DNA from 3 places in the Spirillospora sp. NPDC048819 genome. Region 2 is predicted to be linked to each of the others. Evidence: riboswitches for the same ligand, from Rfam matches in the RefSeq annotation. Region 2 holds a riboswitch; each other region holds the start of a gene.
The links. A riboswitch is a leader RNA that binds a small molecule or an ion and turns the genes downstream of it on or off. The one in region 2 is predicted to bind cyclic di-AMP.

Region 1: it holds a riboswitch for cyclic di-AMP, as region 2 does, so the genes downstream of both, AB0C35_RS01605 (NlpC/P60 family protein) here and AB0C35_RS03755 (CHAP domain-containing protein) in region 2, are expected to answer to the same signal.
Region 3: it holds a riboswitch for cyclic di-AMP, as region 2 does, so the genes downstream of both, AB0C35_RS26440 (CHAP domain-containing protein) here and AB0C35_RS03755 (CHAP domain-containing protein) in region 2, are expected to answer to the same signal.

The regions. Positions count from the first base shown of each region.
Region 1 covers NZ_JBEZGN010000001.1:313,705-321,543, forward strand. Annotated here, with positions in the region: gene AB0C35_RS01590 (RDD family protein) at 792-1,283, opposite strand; gene AB0C35_RS01595 (RDD family protein) at 1,290-2,138, opposite strand; gene AB0C35_RS01600 (amino-acid N-acetyltransferase) at 2,143-2,664, opposite strand; cyclic di-AMP (ydaO/yuaA leader) riboswitch at 2,800-3,008, shown strand; gene AB0C35_RS01605 (NlpC/P60 family protein) at 3,012-4,058, shown strand; gene AB0C35_RS01610 (LuxR C-terminal-related transcriptional regulator) at 4,292-4,522, opposite strand; gene AB0C35_RS01615 (LacI family DNA-binding transcriptional regulator) at 4,935-6,035, shown strand; gene lysX (bifunctional lysylphosphatidylglycerol synthetase/lysine--tRNA ligase LysX) at 6,076-7,569, opposite strand; gene AB0C35_RS01625 (type III pantothenate kinase) at 7,654-7,839, opposite strand, start outside.
Region 2 covers NZ_JBEZGN010000002.1:143,436-151,274, reverse strand. Annotated here, with positions in the region: gene AB0C35_RS03770 (Ig-like domain-containing protein) at 1-1,281, shown strand, start outside; gene AB0C35_RS03765 (M48 family metallopeptidase) at 1,311-2,762, opposite strand; gene AB0C35_RS03760 (hypothetical protein) at 2,759-4,069, opposite strand; gene AB0C35_RS03755 (CHAP domain-containing protein) at 4,108-4,956, opposite strand; cyclic di-AMP (ydaO/yuaA leader) riboswitch at 4,965-5,132, opposite strand; cyclic di-AMP (ydaO/yuaA leader) riboswitch at 5,258-5,457, opposite strand; gene AB0C35_RS03750 (NlpC/P60 family protein) at 5,958-7,001, opposite strand; gene AB0C35_RS03745 (NYN domain-containing protein) at 7,190-7,839, opposite strand, start outside.
Region 3 covers NZ_JBEZGN010000021.1:138,371-146,209, reverse strand. Annotated here, with positions in the region: gene AB0C35_RS26450 (glycosyltransferase) at 1-535, opposite strand, end outside; gene AB0C35_RS26445 (CDP-glycerol glycerophosphotransferase family protein) at 519-3,410, opposite strand; gene AB0C35_RS26440 (CHAP domain-containing protein) at 3,717-4,481, opposite strand; cyclic di-AMP (ydaO/yuaA leader) riboswitch at 4,492-4,649, opposite strand; gene AB0C35_RS26435 (SpoIIE family protein phosphatase) at 5,103-7,001, opposite strand; gene AB0C35_RS26430 (hypothetical protein) at 7,185-7,839, opposite strand, start outside.

The DNA.
Region 1 (7,839 bases), on a different contig from region 2:
TGGGAGGGGGCTCGCGCATTGGGCCGGGTTTGCGGACGTCCCGGCATTCCGGCGGACGAGCCGCCCGGGAGTGAGCCCGGGAGTAAAAGAGCCTGCGGCCGACCTTAACAGGCCGGGCACAGCGACACCGCGGCCGGCGATTAACCCTGACGTAACGGCACTAACCGCACCCGCGGCCCGGGAATGTGCCGGAGCCCACGTCCCCCGACTGCGATGATCACCGGCTTCACCGGCCGATGTGGATGAATAACGGCCGGTCGACCGGGAGCGAAATCTGTTGCCATGCCCCGTCCCCGGGAAGTCGACATCCGCGATCCCCGGGCCGGGACGGCCGGTAGTCGACCATCCCAAAATCGGGAGATTGCGGCACAATCTCACCGTCGGGTCCCACTTCTTGCAGCCCACGTCCGCGACCGCCGGACGCCCATGCCGCGCCGCCCATGGCCGGACGGGGCATGGGGAGCTAAAGGTCCGTTCGCGGCGAGACCGGATCTCATCCGGAGTAAGTCCACCGCCTAAGTGGCCGGCGCCTCAGGCGGAAGGGCAACGGCTCGGGAAGCACATCTCAAAGCGGAGGAGGCGTCCGGGACCAGACACATCCCGCGCCGATTCAGGCCCGTAACCGGAACGAGCTGGCATTCGCCGTCCGAGCGCGGGGCGTCCGAAACAGAGCGGGCATCTCCGCGTAAGCCCGCCCCGGACGCACGAACGCTCTCGGCCCGCCGGGACCGCGGGCCGAGAGCGCCGGGGATCAGTGACCCCGAGTACCGCCGAAGGCGCCTGAGAGAGCCTCAGGAGGCCGAAGAATCGGGAAGCGCACGATTTACCACGAGCGTCCCTGCGAGCCTGTCATGGAGGGCTTGGCGCCGCACACCCTCGTACAGCAGGCCCGCGTTCGCCACCCAGAAGACGCCCGCCAGTAGCCCGAGCACGGGAATCGGGCGTGCCGCGATCGGCAGCGAATAGACCGCGGCACGCAAAACGGCACGCAGAACGCCCAAACGGGCGCTCTCGCCACCGTTGCCGGTGGGGTCCTGTTCGCCCGGGACGGCCAGGACCACCTCTATGCCGGCCAGGCGCTTGCCGAGCGTCCGTCCCCACAGAGCGAGCTGGATCGACTCGTACAGCAGCATGAATCCGGCCACGACGGGCGGAGCGACGACGTCCACCGTGTGCCCGGACACCAGTTCCCGGACGACGACGATGACGGGCACGCCGACGATGAGCGTGTCGACGATGCGCGCCAGGAGTCGCTGCCCCGGCTCGGCGAGCGATGCCGCCATCGCGGCTTACTCCGCGTACTCGTCGTACTCGTGGTACTCGTGGTACTCGTCGTATCCGACCCGCTCATCGATGACGAGCGTGCCGGCGAAGCGGTCGTGCAGTGCCTGATGCAGCGGCTGGTCCCAGATCGCCCACAGGTAGGCCATCAGCGCACCCGCCCAGACGAGCACCATCCCGTACGCGGCGTAGTCCCACACCATCACCGCCAGGACGAGGAAGAAGAAAACGCCGATCTGGTACGCCACGTGAGTGATCCCAGAGCGCCATATGGCCTGCGTCATGGTCAGCGGTTGACCCGCAGGACGCGCCTGGACGATGCCCAGGCCCATGACCCGCTTGCCGAGCGTCCGTCCCGACATCGCCAGCTGGACGGCCTCGTAGAGGAACGGCAGCACTGACAGGACGCAGAAGAGGGTGAAGATGATGGGCCAGTTCCACACACCCCCCTCGTCCTCGGTGTCGCTGCCTGGCCTGCCCAGGCCGAACGCACCGATGGTCACCGGGAGGACGAGCGCGAACCCGAAGACCGCCACGAGCGCGTTGTCGATGAGCCGGGCGCCCGCCCGCCGCATGATGGGCGCCAGGGCCATTTCGCCGCCCTGGGCCCCGCCGTACTGGTCGTAGGACGCCTCGTACGTCTCGTTGTAGGCCGGCTCCTGGCCCCACTGCTGCGGGGGCTGCTGCGGTTGCTGGGGCTGCTGCCATTGCTGCTGCGCGGGCTGCTGTTGCCGGGGCTGTTGCTGCGGCTGCTGCGGTTGCTGCCACTGGGGACCTTGGTACGGGGGCGGCGGTCCGTAGGAACCCTGCCCCTGCGGCGGCTGGTGGCGCCGCCCGCGGTTGGGGGAATCGCTCATTGGGTCAGTCCTCCAGGCGAAGCAACATCCGGGTGTTGCCCAACGTATTGGGCTTGACCCGATCGAGGTTCAAGAACTCTGCCACGCCTTCGTCGTAAGAGCGGAGAAGCTCCTCGTACACCTCTGGCGCCACCGGAGTCCCAAGGATCTGCTGGAAGCCGTGGCGGGCGAAGAACTCCACTTCGAAGGTAAGACAGAACACCCTCCGTACGCCGAGTTCCCGTGCGGTCTCCAGGAGGCGGGTGACGATGCGGTGCCCGATTCCGCGTCCGCCGTACCCCTTGTCCACGGCGACGGAGCGGACCTCCGCCAGGTCCTCCCACATCACGTGCAGGGCCCCGCAGCCGATGACCGGTCCCGGCGCCCCGCGCCGGACGTCCTCGGCGACCCAGAACTCCTGGACGTCCTCGTACAGCTTCACCGTGGTCTTCTTCAGCATGCGTCGCCCCGACGCGGCGTACAGGTCGACCAGCCCGCTGATCTCCTGGACGTCGGCGGTACGGGCACGACGGATCACGACCTCCACAAACAGGCGAGATTATCGAACGCCGTTTCCTCCCCACCGGGCGGCCCGTGGCCACCTGCGATTTCGCTTGTTCTGGTTGGCATCCAATGCGGGTTCCGTTAGTGTCCTGCGCTGACGTCGGCCATCTGCAGGACTGAGGCCGAACCGCCGAGTCCCCGGGCCGCAACCAACGCCCCGAGGAGCCGGGGACCCACTTTCGGAGCGTCCGGGGGGATCGCCCCTCGTCCCGCACCGTGAGGGGTGAATCCGCTGGTCGGCACGGAATCGCTCCGTGCGAATCAGCGGACGGGCTGCTCCTGCCCCAACCCGTCAGCTAACTCGGTAGGCGGACGAGGAGAGGAGAATTCGTGGAGCCATTGCGCCCCGCTCCCTTTTCACCATCGGCGCGTTCACGCTCCCCGTACACGCCCCCGGGCCGGACCGCCCGATTCCGCGGCAGGGTCCGCCTCCGCGCCAGAGCGCTGACGGTCGCCGGCGCGCTCGTCGCCGTTTCGGTCGCCCCTCACGCCGTACCCGCGGCCCACGCCGATCCCGGGCCGTCCACGAAGGAACTGCGGTCCAAGGCCCTCAAGCTCGCCGACGAGCTGGAGAAGCTCACCGAGCAGTACAACGGCCTGAAGGTGAAGCTCGCGCAGTCCGAGCGCGCCGCCAAGGTCGCCGCCGGCAATGCCGAGCGCCAGCAGAAGTCGCTGCAGATCGTCCGCGAGAAGGTCAGCACCCTGGCCGCCACCAGCTACATGCAGGGCGGCACCGACCCGGCGGTCTCGTTCATCGCCTCCCAGGACCCGCAGGCCGTCCTCGACCAGGCCGCCACCCTCCACTACTTCGCCAAGCAGGACAGCACCAGGGTCCTCGGGCTGATGCAGGCCATGCAGGCCGCCCAGCGCGCCCGCAAGTCCGCCGAGGCCCGCGCCAAGCAGGTCAAGGAGCTGCGGGCGCAGCTCGAATCGCAGCGCAAGAAGGTCACCGATACCTACGAGAAGGTCCGCGGCAAGCTCGTCGAGAAGGACCCTACGCAGCTCGCCAAGCTCCCCGTCATCGGCACCGGCAAGGCCGCGCAGGCGCTGCGGCACGCGATGAGCAAAATCGGCCGCCCGTACGTGTGGGGCGCCTCCGGGCCGAGCAGCTTCGACTGTTCCGGCCTGACGATGTGGGCCTACAAGCAGGTCGGCATCAACCTGCCGCACTACACCGGCAGCCAGTGGAACGCGGGCACCCACGTGTCGCGGAGCCAGCTCCAGCCGGGCGACCTCGTGTTCTTCTACTCCGACCTCCACCACATGGGCATCTACGTCGGTGCCGGCAAGATGCTGCACGCACCTCGCACCGGTGACGTCGTGAGGATCGCCCCGATGGCCGGACGCCCCTACGCGGGCGCCGTCCGAGTCGCCTGACCCCGGTCCCCTGCTGTATCCATCCGCGCCGTCTTCATCCGCCCGTGTGGGCGGGCTGAAGGAATCCGCGGGCGGGCTTCTGAACACCGTCCGCGGCGACGCCCCCTGCCAGGGACCTACCTGTCAGGACGCCGGCGCCGCCGCTGCGGGGTCGGACGGGGTTCGGATGTGTTCGCCACCTGGATTCCTGGTGACGCTCGCCGTCCCCTGGCGAGCGTCGGGGGGTGATTCGGCTAGATGAGCTGCCTTCGGGCCGCCCACACCACGGCCTCGATAGGGGTGTTGACCTCCAGCCGGTCGCAGATCGTCCGCAACCGGCGCCGCAAGGTCCGTGCGCTCAGTTCCAGCTTGCGTGCCGCCACATCGGCGGTGACACCACTGGCGATCTGGGCGAGCAGCCGGATCTCCTCCTCGCTCAGCCCGAAATCGTCGGTGCCACGACGTGCGAGTGTGGCTGTTTCCACTCCGTCCTCCCTCGTCCGTGGTGATGACCGCGGGGATGCAGCCGTCCGCTGCACAGGCACGGGTTGGGCCTCGATCTGTACGCGCGTTGGGTTGCCGGGTCCGGAGCCTTCCGGACTTAGATCATCGGGTTCCTTTGCTGTCTCACGAGCTTGGCCGGAGGTGGCCGCCTGGCCGATTGCGGGGTCGTTCGGGGGAACTCCGGGTGACGATTCACTCGTTGGCCAGCCGAGGGGGACGGGATGAGATCGCCAGCCATCCGCACCCGCCCCTTCTCGTTGGACTCGCCAGATCCCGTCGCGGACGAAGATCGTGAATCGTTTCAAGCTACGCTTCGGCTCGGAACGCTAGGCGGCCGGATCCGGCCCGTCAAGCGCCGGTTCAGTGCATTGCGTGCCCAGATGGTCGCAATGCGTGACAGATCATTTGCCGGCATGCACTGCAAAACGCCACTACCTGGGGAAACACCCCCGGAGCGGGACGAGGAGCGAGTTGGCACAGACCAGTATTCGTGAGGTCGCGAGGCGTGCTGGAGTCTCAGTTGGGACCGTTTCGAATGTCCTAAACCGGCCAGACCTCGTGGCCGAAGCCACCCGTAATCGTGTCCGCGCCGCGATCGAGGAGCTCGGATTCGTCCGCAACGAGTCCGCGCGGCGGCTCCGCCGGGGCCCCGAACGCACCGCGGGCGAGTTCGGCGACGAGCCGCGCCGCGCGTTCGGAGTCGTCGTCGAGGACCTCACCAACCCGTACGCGACCGACGTCGCGCGGGGAGCCGAGGCCGCCCTCAACGCGGCCGGCCACGACGCCCTCTGGCTGTCCAGTGACTACTCCGCCGCCAAGGAGCGGCGCTCACTGGAACTCCTGGAGGATCAGCGCGCCGCCGGCGTCCTGATCATCCCCGTCGGGCTCGGCGCCCGCGACACCTCCCGGCTCCGCGCGGCCGGGATGAGCGTGGTGCTGATCGACCGGAACGCGTCCGACGTCTGCTCCGCACAGGTCGACCACGTCGCCGGCGGTGAGATCGCCGCCGCGCACCTGCTCGGCATCGGCCGCGAGCGGATCGCCTTCGTCACCGGCGTCCGCGAGCCGCAGCCCTGCGTCGAACGCCGCGACGGCGCCGCCCGCACGATCGTGGAGGCGGGGTTCGCGAAGCCCGCGACCCTGATCCAGGACGCGCTGAGCCCCACCGAGGGCCAGGCCGCCGCGCACCAGATCATGGCGATGTCACCGCGTCCCGACGGCGTCTTCTGCGCCAACGACCTGCTGGCCATCGGCCTGATCAACGAGTTCGGCCGGCTCGGCGTCCGCGTCCCCGACGACATCGCCGTGATCGGCTACGACGACATCGAGCTCGCCGCGAGCGCCGCCGTCCCGCTGACCACCATCCGGCAGCCCCGCCGCGAGCTCGGCTGGGAGGCCGCCGAACTCGCCCTGGCCGAAATCCGCGAGGGCAAGTCGCACCAGCACCGCCAGGTGGTGCTCCGGCCCGACCTGGTGATCCGGGAAAGCGCTTAGCGGCCCGCGTCCCGCGGGCGCGGGCCGCCCGGCCTCCCGGTCACTGTTCGGGCTTGACCAGCGGGAACAGGATCGTCTCGCGGATCCCCTTGCCGGTGAACGCCATGATCATGCGGTCGATGCCGGCGCCCATCCCGCCCGTGGGCGGCATCGCGTACTCCAGGGCGCGCAGGAAGTCCTCGTCCAGCTGCATGGCCTCGGGGTCGCCGCCCGCGGCGAGCAGCGACTGCTCGGTGAGGCGGCGGCGCTGCTCGATCGGGTCGACGAGCTCGGAGTAGGCGGTGCCCAGCTCCGTCCCGAACCCGATGAGGTCCCACTTCTCGGTGAGGAGGGGCTCCTCGCGGTGCTGGCGCGTCAGCGGCGACGTCTCGACCGGGTAGTCCATGACGAACGTGGGCTGGACGAGGGTGTGCTCGATCAGCTCCTCGAACAGCTCCTGGACGAGCTTGCCCTGCCCCCACTTGGGGTCCCAGGAGATGCCACGGGCGTCCGCGAGCTTACGGACGTCCTCGATGGGCGTGTGCGGGGTGATCTCCTCGCCGAGCGCCTCCGAGACCGAGCCGTACAGCGTGATCCGCGGCCACTCCGCCAGGCCGAGGTCGACCTCGACGCCGTCGTGGACGACCACGGTGGTGCCGAGGGCGGCGACGACCGCCTTCTGGTACATCCGCTGGGTCAGGTCGGCCATGTCGTTGTAGTCGAGGTACGTCCCGTAGGCCTCCAGCATCGTGAACTCCGGGTTGTGCGTGGAGTCCGCGCCCTCGTTCCGGAAGTTCCGGTTGACCTCGAAGACCTTCTCGATGCCGCCGACGACGAGCCGCTTCAGGTACAGCTCGATCGCGATGCGCAGGTAGAGGTCCATGTCGTAGGCGTTGATGTGCGTCTTGAACGGACGCGCCGCCGCGCCGCCGTGGATCGGCTGCAGCATCGGCGTCTCGACCTCGAGGTAGCCCTCGTCGTGCCAGAAGTCCCGCACCGCGCGGACGGTGGCGCTGCGGAGCCGCGCCATCTTCCGGGCCTCGTCGTTGACGATGAGGTCGACGTAGCGCTGCCGGACCCGCGCCTCCGGGTCGGTCAGCCCGGCATGCTTCTCCGGCAGCGGGCGCAGGCACTTCGACGTGATCGCGAACCGGTCCGCCATGATCGACAGCTCGCCGCGGCGAGACGTGATGACCTCGCCCTCGACGCCGACGTGGTCGCCGAGGTCGACCTCGCGCTTCCAGAAGTCGAGCTGCTCCTGCCCGACCTTCGCCAGCGACAGCATGATCTGGATGTCGCCGGAGCCGTCCCGGACGGTGGCGAAGCACAGCTTCCCGGTGTTGCGGACCAGCATGACGCGTCCGGTGACGCCGACCTTGTCGCCCGTCTCGGTGCCCGGCTCCAGGTCCGGGTATTTCTCGCGGATCTCGTCGATCGTCGCCGTCCGCGGAAAGGTCACCGGGTAGGGGTCGACTCCGCTTTCGCGGAGCCGGTCGAGCTTCTCCCGGCGCACGCGCATCTGCTCCGGAAGCTCGTCGAAGATCTCGTCAGTCACGTCCAAAGGCTATCCAGCCCGCACGATGACCCGCGAACGCATTCGCCAGGCCGCCGCGTGACCGGCGCAAGGGCCCCGGTCCGGCTACGGCGTGTTGCGCTCGTAGATGAGCCGGAGGCCGATGAGGGTGAGCCACGGCTCGAACACGTCTATGCAGCGGGACTCTTCCAGGACGAGGGGCGCGAGACCGCCGGTGGCGATGATCGTGACCTCCTCGGGGTCCTCGGCGAGTTCTTCGGACATGCGCTCGACGATGCCGTCCACCTGGCC
Region 2 (7,839 bases):
CGGGTGGGTGGCTCAGGACCGGGAGACCGGGGACGGCGCGCGGCCGCCGTGCTCGTCGGCGCGAGCATGGTGGCGGGGGCCGCGGCATGCTCGGGGAGCGATGAGCGCGACGGCACGGACGTGCGGCTGACCGTGTCGCCCGTCGGCGGCGGGAGCGGGCTCGGGCCCGAGAACCCGATCGCCGTCCAGGCGCACGGCGGCACCATCGAGAACGTGACGGTGTCTACGGGGAGCGGCGAGGTCGAGGGAGACCTGAACGCCGAGCGGACCCGGTGGCGCTCACGCTGGACACTGACGCCGGGGGCGGCCTACACGGTCGACGCGACGGCGCTCGGCGACGACGGCAGGACCCGGACGGTCCGGAGCCGCTTCACCACGGCCGAGGTCGGGAAGACGAACGAGGTGAAGATCGAGGCGCCGCGCAACGAGGAGACCGTCGGCGTCGGGATGCCCATCATCATGCAGTTCGACAGCCCCGTGAAGGACAGGGCGGCCGTCGAGCGGGCGTTGGAGGTGCGGTCCGACAAGGCCGTCGAGGGCGCCTGGCACTGGTTCGGCGACCAGGAGGTCGTGTTCCGGACGAAGGAGTACTGGCCCGCCCACACCGAGGTGACGTTCAAGGCCCACCTCAGCGGTGTGCGGACCGGCGGCGACATGTACGGCGGGAAGAACTACTCCCTCGGCTTCAAGGTCGGTGACTCGCAGGTCTCCACCGTGGGCGAGGACACCCACAAGATGGTCGTGAAGGTCAACGGCAAGAAGGTCCGGACCATCCCGACCAGCATGGGCAAGGGAGGGGCCCGCAAGTACACCACCACCAACGGCGTCCACCTGACGATGTCGAAGGAGGACCCCACCGTCATGACGTCCGCGTGGATGGGGATCAGCCCCGGGAGCCCCGGCGGCTACAGCCTGACCGTGTACAAGTCCGTGCGGATCTCCGACAGCGGCGAGTACGTCCACAGCGCGCCCTGGTCGGTCGGCAGCCAGGGCAGCGAGAACGTCAGCCACGGCTGCATCAACATCAGCCCGTCCAACGCGAAGTGGTTCTTCAACCTCACCCAGCGCGGCGACCCGGTGGTGGTGACCGGATCGGACCGGGAGCTCGAACCGGACAACGGCTGGGGTTACTGGCAGCTCGGCTGGAAGGACTGGGTGAAGGGCAGCGCCCTGAAGCGGCCGGTCAAGACGGCGCCGCAGAAGGACGCCTCGACGGTGTCCGCGGGCCAGGACGGGCGAGCCGGGACCGGGCAGGACGGGCAGCAGGCGGAAGGCGACTGACGGCCGGCGTCCCCCGGCCGCCCCTGCCGTCAGTCCGCCCGCGTCTCCAGCGGCGGCGGCTCCTGAACGTGGTTGACGCGCGCCCACTCGCGGGCCATGGCGATCCTTTCGGGGCCCGGTGGGTGGCTCAGCCACAGCAGGTGCTCAAGGGCGTCGGGGTCCAGGTCGGAGATGTTGCGCACCGACAGCTCGTGCTGCATCGACACGAACGTGGACGGGTCGCGGGTGAGGTTCAGCGCGTGCACGTCCGCCCGGGTCTCGATCTGCCGGCTGACGAGATTCTGGACGGGAGCGCTGATCTGCGTCCCCGCCGCGATGAGCGCGAGGACGAGCGCGATGGACCGCGGGTCCGCCGCCCCGGCGCCGGGGAGCCGTCCCGGCGGCGCGGCGGAGGCGACTCCCGCGCGGCGCAGGAGGCGCGGAGAGGTCATCAGGAGGTGCAGCAGGCACATGGACCCGGCGACGCCGAGCGCGCCCACGAGCGTGCCCCACAGGACGTCGTTGCGCTTGGCGTGGCCGAGTTCGTGCCCGACGATCGACTCGATCCGCGCGGGCGGCGACTTCAGCAGCGTGTCGTACAGGACGATGCGGCGCGTGGAGCCGAATCCGGACACGTAGGCGTTGAGCGCCGTCGTCCTGCGGGAGGCGTCGGCGACGAGGACGTCCTCGACGGGCACGCCGTCCCGTTCGGCCATCGCCAGAAGGTCGCTGCGCAGGCGACCCTGCTCCAGCGAGTGGAACTTGTTGAAGACGGGTTCGACGGCGATCGGGTAGATGAACGAGACCAGGACGACGAGGAGGAACCCGCCGGCGGCGGCGCCCGTCCACCAGTAGCGCGGGAAGCGGCGCACGACCGCGTACAGGAGCAGCAGGGCGACCGTGTAGATGACCCAGGTGACGCCGAGGGACTTGAGCTGGTCCACGAGCCACGCGGGCCAGCTCTGCGTCGACAGCCCGTACCGGCGCAGCACCGACTCGCCCCAGATGTCGAACGGGAGCCCGGCGACGCGCAGCAGCGTCGTCAAGGCGACCGCTCCGAGGACGACTCTCAACGACCAGTGCCGCAGGCGCTTCGGATGCGTGGGGTCGTCCCCCCTCGAACGGCGGGGCCGCCGGGTGCGGGCGGTGACCCGGCCGATGAACCGTGCGCCCAGCGGGGTGAGACCCAGCGCGAGGATCAGCGCCAGGCCGGTGAGGAGGCCGGCGTAGGCGGGCGGGTTGATGGCCGAGTCGAACGCCTGGGAGCGGGCGATCTCGGCGGGGGAGAAGTCCAGCGCCGGATCGGGCTCCACCTGCCCGCCCGGGACATGGTCGGGCAGCGGGTTCCACGGCGTGCTCAGCGCGATGACGGCGCCGAGCGCGGCGAACAGCACGGCGGCGGCGACGGCGGCGGCGACCCGGGGCCGCCGCATGCCACCGGCCTCACCGTCCCGGCGGGCGCCGGGCTCGGCCGGCTTCGCGCCGGCCTCCGCCTCGCTCATGTGAGCTCCCTCTTCAGGTAGTCGCGCCATAGGGCGGTGAAGCGGTCCCGGGTGAGTCCCAGCACGTCGCGCAGGGCGGTGGCCTCCGGGACGCGCCCGGCGGTCCGGTAGAGCCGCACGAGCGTCGCCTCACCGTACCGGCCGGCGATCATACGGCAGGCGAGCCAGGCCTCCTGGTAGGACTGTGAGAGGCGTGCGGAGCCGCCGGAGAACGCGTCCGCGGCGGGCAGCCCGGAGGGGACCCGTCCCGCGGCCACTTCGAGGCGCAGTTCGCCGGCCGCCGACCGGACGCCGACATCGGCCCGGAGGTAGCCGACATAGTCCGCGAAGCCCTCGATCAGCCACAGCGGGGTCGTGCGGTCGCGGGCGCCGCCGGTGGCGACATGGGTCAGCTCGTGGGTCAGGACGACGTCGCGTCCGAGTTCGTTGAGGCGGCCGAAGGTGCCGGGGGAGATGACGACACGGTCCTGGCCGCGGCCGCCGTCCGCGGACGGCGTGACGGTGGCGAGGGCGGCGATGTCGCCGAGGCTCTGATCCGGACCGGCGAGCGCGGAGGCGAGGGCCGCGTCGGCGGGCACGAGCGCGACGACCCGCCGCGCCCAACCCCGGCCGACGACGCCGGTGACGACGGGGACGGCCGCGTCCAGGCGCTTCGCGATCTCTTCCAGGCCGGGGGCCCCGGTGGTCGTGGGGTCGCCGATGACGAGGCTCGCGCGGCCCCTGACCACCGTCAGGGGGCCGCCGTCCCAGATGGCGGCGTCGTCCTCGAATCCGCGGGCGGACCCGTCGCCGACGATCGTCCAGCTGCCGGAGCTAAGGGCGAGCGTCAGGTAGCGGGTGCGGACGACATCGCCCCGGTCGAACCCCCGCAACCTGGAGCGCACCTCCATGCGGATGACCGCGACACCTTTCTTCTCGTCCATCGTCTGGGTGGCGATGGCACGTTCCTCCCAGCCGTCCAGCGGGAGCTTGCGGAGATTGCCGTACAGGCGGGACTGGACGTCCTGGAACGCGGCGGGCGCGGTGGCGACCGTCGCGAGGAAGGCGGTCCGGTCTCCGTTCCGCACCGCCCGAGCGCGGTTGGCGAGGACGGTGACGGCGTCAGCGGGGCTGAACGATCCGGCGGCCTGCGCCGCGTCGGCCGGTGGGGTCGCGCGGGCGTCCGGCGTCCCGTCGTCGCCGGAACGCGTGCCGAGGAGCCCCGCGCCGGCGCCCAGCAGCACGGCGGCCCCGCCCGCGCCCAGGGCGAGTGCCCTGCGGCGCGTGACGGGGCCGCCGTGTCCGGCCTGCCCGGGACCGTCCTCCATGCGCGTGATCCTATGCAGCCGGCGGAGGAGGAGGGACGTCAGGACTTGTACTCGGGGTAGCCGTAGCCGACGACGGTGCCGGTCGAGCGTTCCCTGACCCGGACGGCGTTGTCGGTGTTCCCTTCGACCGCCTCGATGGTGCCGTCGTCGATCTTCTTGGTCACCATGCCGACGTGGACGATGTCGCTGATGTCCTTGCCGCCGTTCCAGGCGTAGAAGACGATCGCGCCTGGCTTGGGCTCGCTGCCCCAGCGCCCCTGGTCCCGGAACCACTCGGCGTGGGCGACGGTCCAGGCGTCGCTGCCGAACTGATCGCTGAGGCCGATCTGCTCGCCGATCCATGAGATGAACATGTCGCACCATGCGGCGTCGTCGTACGCCTGAACGGAGCCGCCGTCGCGTGCGACGGTCTCCTCGGCCCGGGTGGATTCGACGTACCACTTGTTGAACTTGGTCTCGCCGCTGCCGTCCTCGGTGATGCCGACCTGCGATTTGGCGAGCTTGATGGCCTCGTCGGCGGTGGGCCGCGACTCCTCGGACGGCTTCTTGGGAGCGTCGGGCTTCGGCTCGTTCTTTTCGGGGCGCTCGCCTTCCTCGCCGCCCTTGCCGGACTTGTTCCGCTTCTCGTCCTTGGAGTCGGACCTGTCCTTGGACGAGGACTTGGAACCGGACCCGGACTTGCCCGAGTCCTCGCCGGCGGCCGGGCCGGCGGCGGTGGCGTGGGTGGGAGCGGCGGCGAACGGCAGGACCGACGCCTGCGCGGTGGCGGCGGCGGTGCCGAGTACGGCGGCGCCGACGATCACGCCGCCGGTCGTCCGCCAGGTGATGGCGAAGGTGCCGGGTTTGCGGTGCTTGCCCGGTGACTTTCTGCGATGCGTGCCTGGCACGGGGGATCTCCTGACTTCCATGCCGCCTACCGGGTTAGCTGACGGGTTCGGGCGTGGAAGCCGCCCTACGGCCTGCTGGGCAGGCCGATTCACCCCGAAAGGACACAGTGGGTCCCCGGCTCCGCGTTCCCCGCGCGTCTGGGCAGGGTGAACCGCGGACTCGGCGGTGGCGGCCCGGGGGCGGGCGCGCCGGTTCGGATGGGGGGCTCCGCCGGGCGGGGGCGCCCGCACGGAGTGAAGGGGAGAGCAGGGCGTGGCCGCACTCGGGCGGCCACGCCCAGGTAACGCTGCGGGTTTCACTCCTTCTTCTTCCAGACGCCTACCGGGTTAGCTGACGGGTTCGGGCGTGGAAGTGGCCCTACGGCGGGCTCTCACCGTTCGGTGGCGAGAGACGCACCGATTCACCCCGGGTGCCGGAATGCCCGTCCAGGGACGGTCCCTGGACTCCGGCGGATGTGGGTCCCCGGTTCCGCGCGTCGGCGGATTCGGCGCTGCCGCTGCGATCCTGGGGGCGTGATGGGGCCCGAGCGCGGGACCTGTCTCCCGCGTGCGAAAGAGCGGCGCCTGATGTTGTGCGTGCGGACGGCGGCCCGTTTGCGGGGACCGTCCTGGGCCTGGCCCGTGGAATCCGCCGTGGCAGCGCTCTCAGCGCCATGCACGCTGCGGGCGTGCGCACGGTGGGGCCGGACCGGCCGGGTCTGCTGTGAGACCGTCTGCGGCACCCTTCGGGTGCCGGCGGCGGCGCGTGGATCGTGCCGCCGGGGGGAGCGGCACGTGGCTCGCGCCGCCGTCACGCGGCAGCTGGATGTGCCGCGTGGGGCCGTTGCGCCTGGTGGGCGCCTCGGGGTCACGGCGTCTGGAGGGCGTCGTGAGTGGTGACAACGTACCAAAGCCCCAACAGATGGCAAACCCCCCCAAAATCAACAACGGACCAGGTCAAGCCTGGTCCGTTGTCGAGAAGAGCTCCGTCACGCCCGTCGCGGGCGCTCCGGGGCGGGGCGTCAGGGGCGCCCCGCGCCGTAGTAATTGCTCAGGTAGTAGCCCGAGGTGATGCTCACGACCTCCACGTTCTTCCCCGTGCGGGGGGCGTGGATCATCTTGCCGCCGCCCACGTACAGGCCGACGTGGCCGAGGCCGCTGAAGAACACCAGGTCGCCGGGCTGCAGGTTGCTCTTGGCCACCCGCTTGGTGGCGGCGTACTGGGAGTTGGTGGTGCGGGTGATGCCGACGCCCGCCGCGGCCCACGCCTTCATCGTCAGGCCGGAGCAGTCGTAGGAGTTCGGGCCTTCGGCGCCGTAGGAGTACGGCTTGCCGAGCTGCGCGTAGGCGAAGTCGAGCGCCGCGCGGGCCGGGCCGCTGGCCGGGCCGTTGTAGGTGCCGCCGACGCCGCCCGAGCCGCCGGACGAGGTTCCGCCGCCGAGCCGCCGCAGCAGGGCCTTCTGCTTGGCGACCTCCTTGTCGAGCTTCTTCTTCTGCTCCTTCAGCTCCGTGGTCTTGGCGTTGACCTCCTCGTAGGCGGCCTTGGCCTGCGCCTCCTCGCGGCGGAGCCGCTGGGCGGTCGCCAGGAACTGGCTGAGCTGGGAGCTGCGCTCCTGCGACAGGTGCGAGAAGACGGCGGCCTGGTCCAGGATCGCCTGCGGGTCGCCGGTGCCGACGAAGCCGGTGACGTTGGTCGTGTCGCCGTTCTTGTAGGCGGCGGCGGCCATCTGGGCGATCTTGGAGCGCTGCTCCTCGAAGGCGGCCTGCTCCTGCTTGCTCGACTTGCTCGCGACCTGGTACTTCTTCTTGGCGATCTTGAGCTTCTCGTTGAGCTGGTTGAACTTCTCGACCTTCTGGTCCATCTGCTCGGCGAGCTTGTCGAGCTTCTTCTGGACCTGTGCCCTGGTCGGCTCGGGGTCGGCGTGCGCCACCACCGGGGGAGACGCGAGGGAGACCGTCAGCGTCAGGCACGCGACGGCCGCCAGGCGGCGGGAGGCGCCTCTTTTGGCCGAACCCCCTCGCCGGTCGCGCTCGTGCGCCGCTTCCCCGATGAGATCATTGGCCACGGTCGGTTTCGCCCCTCTCGTCCACGACATCAGCGGATGACATTAGCGATACGCAACAACCGTCACAACCGGTTCATCACTCTTTGGCGTGCTTCATTCGAAATGATGCGCTATCCGTGTCGGCAAGATCACGGAGTGCGAGGAACGCCTCATCGCGGTGTCATGGCCGCCGCCGCGCGCCGGGCGGGCTAGGAACGGCCGAGGCGGCGCAGCAGCAGCGTGGACGGGCAGGGCCGGGCATCGGCGCGCCGCGCCGCGTCGGCGACCTCCCGGTCGGAGGAGACCACCACCACCGCGCGGCCCTGCGGCTCCGCCCGGACCAGCTCGCCGATCAGCTCGTCGGCGGTCTGCCCGGGACGGCTGAACAGCACCCGGACACCGCGCGGCGCCGCGATGGCCACCGGCGCGTCCAGCTCCGCGCCGTCGAACACGCACGTCACCTCCGCGCGGGTCTGCGCGACGAGCCCGCCGAGCCCCGACAGCAGCCGGCTGCGCTGGTCCGCCAGCGGCAGCTCCCCGTACCCGGTCTTGGTGACGTTGTAGCCGTCCACGATGAGGTGCACCCGAGGCAGGGTCAGCAGCCGGTCGAGCAGCTGCGGGTCGCTGTCGGACAGCGCCCGGCCGGGCAGCGCGCGGTGCGCCTGCCGGTCGGGCTCCAGGCCGCCGACCGCGTCCGCGGGACGGCCGATGGTGGAGGGCAGCGCCAGCTCCCGGCGGACGCCCTGCGCCGCGTCCAGGAGCGTGTCGAGCAGCATCCGCAGCCGGACGTCGTCGACGTTGCGCCCCTCCCGCGCGGCGCGCTTGGCGGCTTCGGCGGCTGCCTCGGCCTGCACGGCGC
Region 3 (7,839 bases), on a different contig from region 2:
CGTCGGCGTCCTCGGCGGTGAGGACCAGCATCCGGTCCACGTCCGCGTAGTGCTCCTTGACCCGCCGGTACCGCGACGACGCGCGGGTGGCCGCGAACGACTCGTGGCTCATGCCCACGACGCGCAGCCCGGACGTGTCGGCCAGCCTCACCCACTCCATCGCCCACACCTGCCCCACGATGACGACCGAGCCCGGCCCGGCCGCGGCGAAGAGCTCCGACAGGCGGGCGGCGCCGCGCCGCTGGGCCATCGCCCGCCACAGGTCCCGCCCGCGTGCGCGCACGTCGATCCGCTGGCGGAGCCTCTTCGGGCGCCACGCCATCGCGGGCGGACGCCACTCCTCGTGCAGCACCTCGACGGCGTAGGAGCCGTCGCGGCCGTGGTGGTACGACTCCGGCCCGCGGGTGATCCCGACGAGCGTGACGCGGTCGCCGCGTCCCGCCATCAGCCGCGCCATGTGGTGCGCCCAGCGCTGCAGTCCGCCCATGCCGTCGGTGTTGTTGCACACGATGAAGACGTCACGCGGTGCGGCCATTCCTGTTCCCCCTGTGGCGTTGCGGGCGTGCGGGCGGGAAGTAGCGGTCCGCCACCGTCCGGGCGGCGGTGCCCCGGTCGTGCTCGCCGAAGCGCGCGGCGAACGCGCGGCGCCGGCCGGCGTGGAGCGGCTCCGCCTCGTCCAGGCCGGCGAGCGCCGCGACGAGCTCCTCCTCGGTGCGGGTGATCGGCCCGGGCGCGTGCGGCGCCAGGTCGAAGTAGCCGGGGGTGAGGTCCTTGCCGTCCGGGAGGTGCAGGATGATCGGCCGGTCGAGCAGCGCGAAGTCGAACATGATCGAGGAGTGATCGGTGATCAGCGCGTCCGCGAGCAGCAGCAGCGGGGTGACGTCGGACACGGCGCCGGCGTCCCGCATGACCGCGCGGGCGCCGGGCGGGAGGTCGGCCCGGCACAGGTAGTGCGGCCGGATGAGCAGCACGAACCGCTCCCCCAGCTCCCGCGCGAACACCTCCGGGTCGATGGGCGGCTCCAGCACGCCGACCGGACGCCCGCCCGGGCCGGTGGCGAAGGTCGGCGCGTACAGGACGGCGCGGCGGCCGTCGTCCAGCCCGAGCGAGTCCCGCAGGTCGGCGACCTCGGCGGCCAGCTCCGGATCGCCGTCCACCCCGTTGACCAGGGGGTCGTTGCGGGGATAGCCGGCCGGGAGCAGCTCGGAGCGGACACCGAGGCCCCGGCACAGGGTCTCCACGTCGTGCCCGGACCGGACGAGGAAGCAGTCGAAGCGCTCCACCATCCGCCGCAGCCGCGCCCGCTCGGCGGCCGGGGCGCTCTTGAGCCGCGGCTGGTCAACGCCCATCAGCTTGAACGCCGACCCGTGCCAGGTCTGGATGTAGGTGGTCTCGCGCCGCTTGCGGAGGCGGTCCGGATAGCCCTGGTTGTCCACCCAGAACTCGGCGCGCGCGAGGGCCAGGAAATAGGCCCACGAGCCGCGCCGGACCAGCCTGGCGTCGCCGGGGAACCCCTTCGGGGACGAGGCGTACGACCACACCGCCCGCACCGGCCGGCCCGACCGGCGCAGCTCCCGGTGGATGTACTTCGGGTTGTCGGAGTACTGCTTGCCCATGTGGCTCTCGAAGACCACCAGGCCCGTCCGGACGGGCAGCCGGCTCAGCACCCGGTTGAAGACGACGATCTTGGTCCCGCGCGAGGTGAGCGTCCGGCGGACGCGCCGGACCAGGCGCCCCGCACGCCGCCGGGCGGCCCGCCCGGCAGGGGACACGGCGGCGCGGCGCACGACCGCGCCGGTGAGCCGCGCCCCCGGGCTCCCCGCCTCCAGGACGAACGCCAGCTGCCCGCGCCCGGACACGCGCGAACGGAGCCGGTCGGCGGCGAGCCGCGTCAGCCGGGGCCGGACGGGCAGCAGGACGCCGTCCAGCGGCGGCGAGCCCCGTCCCGCGCCGGGCCTCGTCACCACGTCCTCGCCGTCCACCCGCAGGCGGAGCCGCACGTCCCACACCGGGTCGATGAACCCGATCGGCCGGATCCGGCTCGCCGGGTCGAACTCGGCCCGCCAGGCGAGCCGGTCGCCCTCATGCCGGACGGCCGCCCGGACACGCGCCCTGCGGGACGGCCTGCGCCGGTCGCAGAACTCCAGCGTGCCGGACAGCTCGGCGTCCGCGGGGATCCGGTTCAGGGGGTTGAGCACGTCCCCGGCCATCCGGACGCGTCCCGCGCGCATCTCCAGCCGCGTCACCGTGTTGCCCGGGCACAGCTCCTTCAGCGGCCGCTGATGAAAGCCGAGGCCGGTGACGTCCAGGATGCGGCGGCCGAGGGTCCTGCGGGGGCGGCCGGCGCCCCAGAAGACCCGTCCGTCCCGCTCCACGAGCCGCGCGCGCAGCTCGGGCCGGCTGCCGGGGACGTACTCGGCGGCGGCGAGCGCCCCCGCGTGGTCTCCCTCACGTGCCAGGTACGCGGCGATCGCGGACAGCGGATTGGCCTCCTCGAACGCCCGGGGGTCCAGCTCGGCCACATAGCCGGCCGCCAGGTCGAGGAACGCCGCCTGGTAGTCCCGGTCGCGGCCGCGCAGCTCCCGCATGTAGAGCAGCAGGTCGTGGTTGATGAACTTGACGTCCTTGGCCCGCCGGAGATCGTGGGCGCCGCGCAGCGCGAACAGCATGTCGATGCGCCGGTGGATCTCCAGCCGGTCGGCGAAGTTGGCCAGCTCGGCGCGCCTGTTGGAGATGGACGGCGCCGCCGCCGGCTCCCGGACCAGCCAGGTGTAGACCCGGTGCGGGATCAGCGCGGTACAGCCCGCCGCCAGGTACGCCTCGGCGGTGAACAGCAGGTCCTCGTAGTACAGCTCCTCGACGAACCGCAGCCCCTGCTCCTCCAGGAAGCCCCGGCGGTAGGCCTTGTTGGTCGACAGCGTGTCGTAGAGGAGATCGGGATTCTCGCTCAGCGACCCGTACACGGCCCGCCGCTCGTAAAGCCGGGGATACCAGGGGCGGACGCGTCCCTTCGCGTCCCGCGGCCGGTCGAGGAGGACCCGGTCGCACCGGCCCGACACGATGTCGGCGCCGGTGTCCTCGGCAGTGCCGAGCAGGTTGAGGCAGGCGTGCCGGTCCAGGAGGTCGTCGCTGTCGAGGAACATCACGTACCGGCCGGTTGAGGCCTCGATGCCGGTGTTGCGCGGGCGGCCGCAGCCCCCGGAGTTCGACGGCAGGTGGACGGCCCTGACCCGCCCCGGATGCGCGGCGGCGAGCCGGTCGGCGGCCTCCGCGGTGCCGTCGGTGCTCGCGTCGTCGACGATGACCGTCTCGACGGACCCCAGCGACTGCCCCAGTGACGACGCGGCGGCCCGCGGCAGCCTCCGCGCGTCGTTGTAGGCGATCACCACTACACTGACATCCGGGCGCATGGGCTTCCTCTTCACGGCTTGGAGTTCCGGGGGACGCCCCCAGGCCTCCGGCAGTGGCGTCCGATCCGGCCTTCTGCTCTCGGGTCCTCCCTTCCATGCGCCGAACGGACGCGCGTGCAGGATTCCTTTCCAGGAACGCCGCGCTAAGGTCCAAGGGCGATCAAAGCCTGTCAACGGTTGGTATTACCCGCCTTCGGCGGAGACATGGGGCAGATCGGCCACGAACGCCAGAAGGCGCCCGGCGGGATGCCGGGCGCCTTCTGATCATCGGCGCGCGAGTGCGCCGATCGCGGGTCTCGGGATGGATCAGGCCGCGTAGTCGGGGTAGCCGTACCCCACGATCAGGGACTTGTCGCGGACCTTCTTCTGCACCGCGTTGTTGGTGTTGCCCTCGATGGTGCTGACGGTGCCGTCGCCGTTGTCCTTGACGACGATGCCCACGTGGTCGATGGCACTGATGCTGGAGCCCTTGTCCCAGTCGAAGAACACGACCGAGCCGGGCTTGGCCTTCTTGCCCCAGCGGCCGGTGTCCTCGAACCAGGAGGCGTGCTGGACGGTGTAGGCGTCCCAGCCCATGTTCTTGACGCCGGTCTGGGCGCCGAGCCACGAGACGAACATGTCGCACCACTGAGCGCCGTTGTAGGCGTCGACCGAGAAGCCGCCGTCGCGCTGGGCGGTGGCCTTGGCGTGCGGGGTCGAGACGTACCACTCGTGGAACTTGGTCTGGCTGTCCCGGCCCTCGCTGATGCCGACCTGCTCCTCGGCCAGGTCGAGCACCTCGGAGGCCTTCACCGCGCGCGGCGGAACCTTGTAGCCCGCCTCGAGGTAGTCGGCGGCGGAGCGCTCGGCGGACTCGTTCGACGAGACGGTGCCCTGTTCGGCGACGGCGGCCGCCGCCTGGGCGGGGGTCTCGGCCACCGCGTCACCGGTGAGGGGGTTGAAGACCGCGAGCCCGACGGCTCCGGCGAGCACCGCGCTGACGGCGACGCCGACGGCCTTGTCCTCGGCCGTGAACCCGTTCAGGGTGGCCGTGATGTTGTTCAGGGAAAGTCGATCAAAGCGACCGGTCATGCAGGGAATCTCCTTGTCTCCCATGACGCCTACCGGGTTAGCTGACGGATTCGGGCATGGAAGTAGCCCTACGGCGCGACTCTCGGGCGCGCCGATTCACCCCTGGAACCTGGGTCCCCGGCTCCGTACCGGTCGAGTGGACCGGGACGGACTCGGCCTCGCACCGCGGAAGCGGTGCTGGATTTTCGGATTGATCTCAGCGACTGATCTCGATGAGGTGGCGCGCATCTGTGGCGCGCATCGCGTGCGGGTTCCGCTCCGCGATCCTCGGCCGTGTACATGGAACGGCCGGTGGCAACGCATGGGGTGCGTTGCGGGATTCGAATCGAAGGTACCAACCTTCTCAAGGAAAGCAAATCACCGACAAAACTCCGTCTTGCCTGCTCAAAGGCCTTCCAAGACACCACCAACAGTGTCAGGGCCGGATGTCTTCCCGATCATTCGGCGACAGCCCCTCAGCCCCTTTCCACAGGGGGCTCCCGCCCACCAGGGAAAAGGTAAAGAACCCGCGGACGGCGACGGCCGGCACACGGCGTCGCGCCACATGCCGGCCGGTCACGGCCCCCTCACGGGAGACCTAAGTCACACGATGATATTTTCGCAGGTCAAAGATGGTTCTCGTCACTCCACGCGCAGTGCGAAGAGGGTGGTGTCGTCCGCCGCCCGGTCATGCTCCATCCGCGCCAGCACCTCGTCCAGCACCGTCTCCGGCCGCGACGAGCAGTCCCGCAGGATGTCGGTGAGGCGGGCGATCCGCTCGTCCAGATCCGCGTCCCTGCGCTCCACCAGGCCGTCGGTGTAGAGGAAGAGCATGTCGCCGGGGTCGAGGCGGGTGGTCATCATCGTGTACTCCCAGCCCGGCATCGCGCCGAGCATCGGGTCGCGGAAGACCTCCAGCGGCGCCGCCCGCCCGTCCCGGATCAGGATCGGCGGCGGATGCCCCGCGCACGTCCACTCCATGACGCGGCGCGCCGGGTCGAAATGGCCGACGACGGCGGTCCCCGTCGCCGGCGGATCCATGGTGCTCACCAGCTCGTTCAGCCACCCCACCAGCCGTCCCGCCGGCTCCCCCGTGCAGGCGAGGCCCAGCAGCCCGTTACGGCTGCGCGCCATCGCCGCGGCCGCGGGCAGCCCGTGCCCGGCCGCGTCGCCGATGGCGAACAACGCCCGCCCGTCCGGCAGCACGCGGGTCGCGTACCAGTCCCCGCCGATGCGGGCGGTGCTCTCCGCCGCCAGGCTCCGGATCGAGCTGACCAGGCCGGGCAGCCGCTCCGACTCGTCCTCGTCCGGCAGGATCGCACGGCGCAGCGTCACCGCCACCCGCCGCTCCTGCGCCATCCGCTCCTGCTGCTTCAGCATCTGCCGCCGCGTCTCCGCCAGCGCCCGCTCCACCCCGCGCCGCCGCGTGATGTCCTGCGAGACGATGTTGATCGAGACCGGCAGCCCGGAGTCGCCCAGTACCGGCTCGGCGAAGATCCACAGGTGCCGCGGCGTCCCGTCCTGGCCGATCACACGGTGCTCGGCCTCCACCGGCTCCCGCCGCGAGAACATCGTCTGCACGGCCTCCTCGACCAGCGGGAGATCGTCCTCCGCCACGACCTTCGGAAGATCCTGCGGCATCGGCGGAACCTGGTCGGAGGTGAGCCCGTAATTGGCGAGCATCTGCGGCGTCCAGTCCGCGTCCCCGGTCGCCAGGTCCCACTCGCCGAACCCCATCAGGGCGAGCCGCTCGACCCGCTCCAGCCGCCGCACCGTCCGGTCCTCGGCGTAGTGGTACCGCCACGTCGTGCAGAGGCCGGTCGGCACCCGGACGCACCGCACGCTCACCCGGGACGAGCGGGACAGGCCGCCCTGGGCGGTGGAGTAAAGGAAAGAGGAACGTTCCAATCGATTGCCGGACTCCAGCACCTCCACGTAATCGTCGAAGAGCCCGCTCAGCACCGCGCCCGGCTCCGTCTGCAGCAGCCGCAGCCCCTGCAACTCCTCCCTGCCGCGCCCGAACATGTCCCGGGCGACGCCGTTGAGGTCGGCGAAGAGGAAGTCCGTCACATTGCCGTCCGCCCCCCTGACCGGGATCAGATGGGCCGACGAGTCGAGCGTCGCGTCCAGCACCGCCCGCGCCATCGGATCGTCCGGCACCCCGGCGAGCATCTCGGCGTCTCCCGCGGTGTCCTCGGCCGTCACCCGGCGCAGGACCTCCTCGGCCTCCGACAGCACCGCCTGCCGCTCCGCCGTGCCTCCCTCGGCGCGAGGCGCGCGGCGTCCGGCCAACACGGCCCCCACCTGCCCGGCGCCGCCGTCCTTCACCAGCAGGGACGCCGCCTCGGACAGCTCCATGTCCAGGTCCCGGGCGAGCCAGATCAGATGCTGCAGGGCCTCCCCCGTAGGAATCCCGAGCCGCCGCGCCAGCACGACCCGCGCCTCGGACAGCACCGCGCGGTCATGCGCGGCGTCCCGCAGGTCGTCCACGTCCGCAGCGTGCACCCCGGGCTGCCCGAAGGCGCCCTCCGCTTCCGCCAACCCTGACCCCCGTTCGGCGTCACATGCCCTGGGAGAAAAAAGCTACATACGTCAGCGAAGGACTATTCGCCCAGAACCGAGTAAACAGTCCAGATCTTTGCCCGGGTTTTCCGTTGCCACCGCTCGCCCACCGCTTCCGGTGACCCTTCAGGGAGACAACCGTTCCCCGCCATGTGACCCAGGTCACCCTGCCCGGTACACCTGCTCCGTCAGCACCGTGATCCGCGCCGCCGCCGTCCGGAACGACGTCCCCGCCGGATGCAGCGTCAGCACCACCACGATCTTCCGCTCCCCCACCAGCCCGGTCGTGTGCAGCACCGGCCGCCCGAGCCCGAGATCCGGCCGCCACGCCGCCGGCCGCGCCCCCCGGCACGGCCCCGCCGGAGCGTCCCCGAACCCCGACCACCCCTGCTTCACGGCCCACGGACGCTCCAGCGCCCGCGGAATCCCGAACGTCTGATCGAACCCGTCCGTCCCGCACCGCGTCGACTTCCGCAACTGCTCCAGCACGAACTCCCGGTGCGCCTCCGGCGCCTCCTCCAGCAGATACCGGTACGTCCGCACCACATCCCGCGCACTGAGCGCCGTGTACCCCCAGAACCCGGGCTTGTCCGCGGGCGGCGGCGCCGTCTCCCGCAACCCCACCCGCGGCACCATCCGCTCGATGATCTCCTTCTGCCCGCCCCGCCGCCACAACTCGGTCGCCGCCCCGTCGTCGCTCGACCTCAGCATGCCCCTCATCAACGCGCGGTCATCCGCCGAGACCCGATGCTCGCGCATGTAGTCCAGCGCCATCAGGATCTTCACCAGCGAGGCCGACCGAAACGTCTGCTGCGGC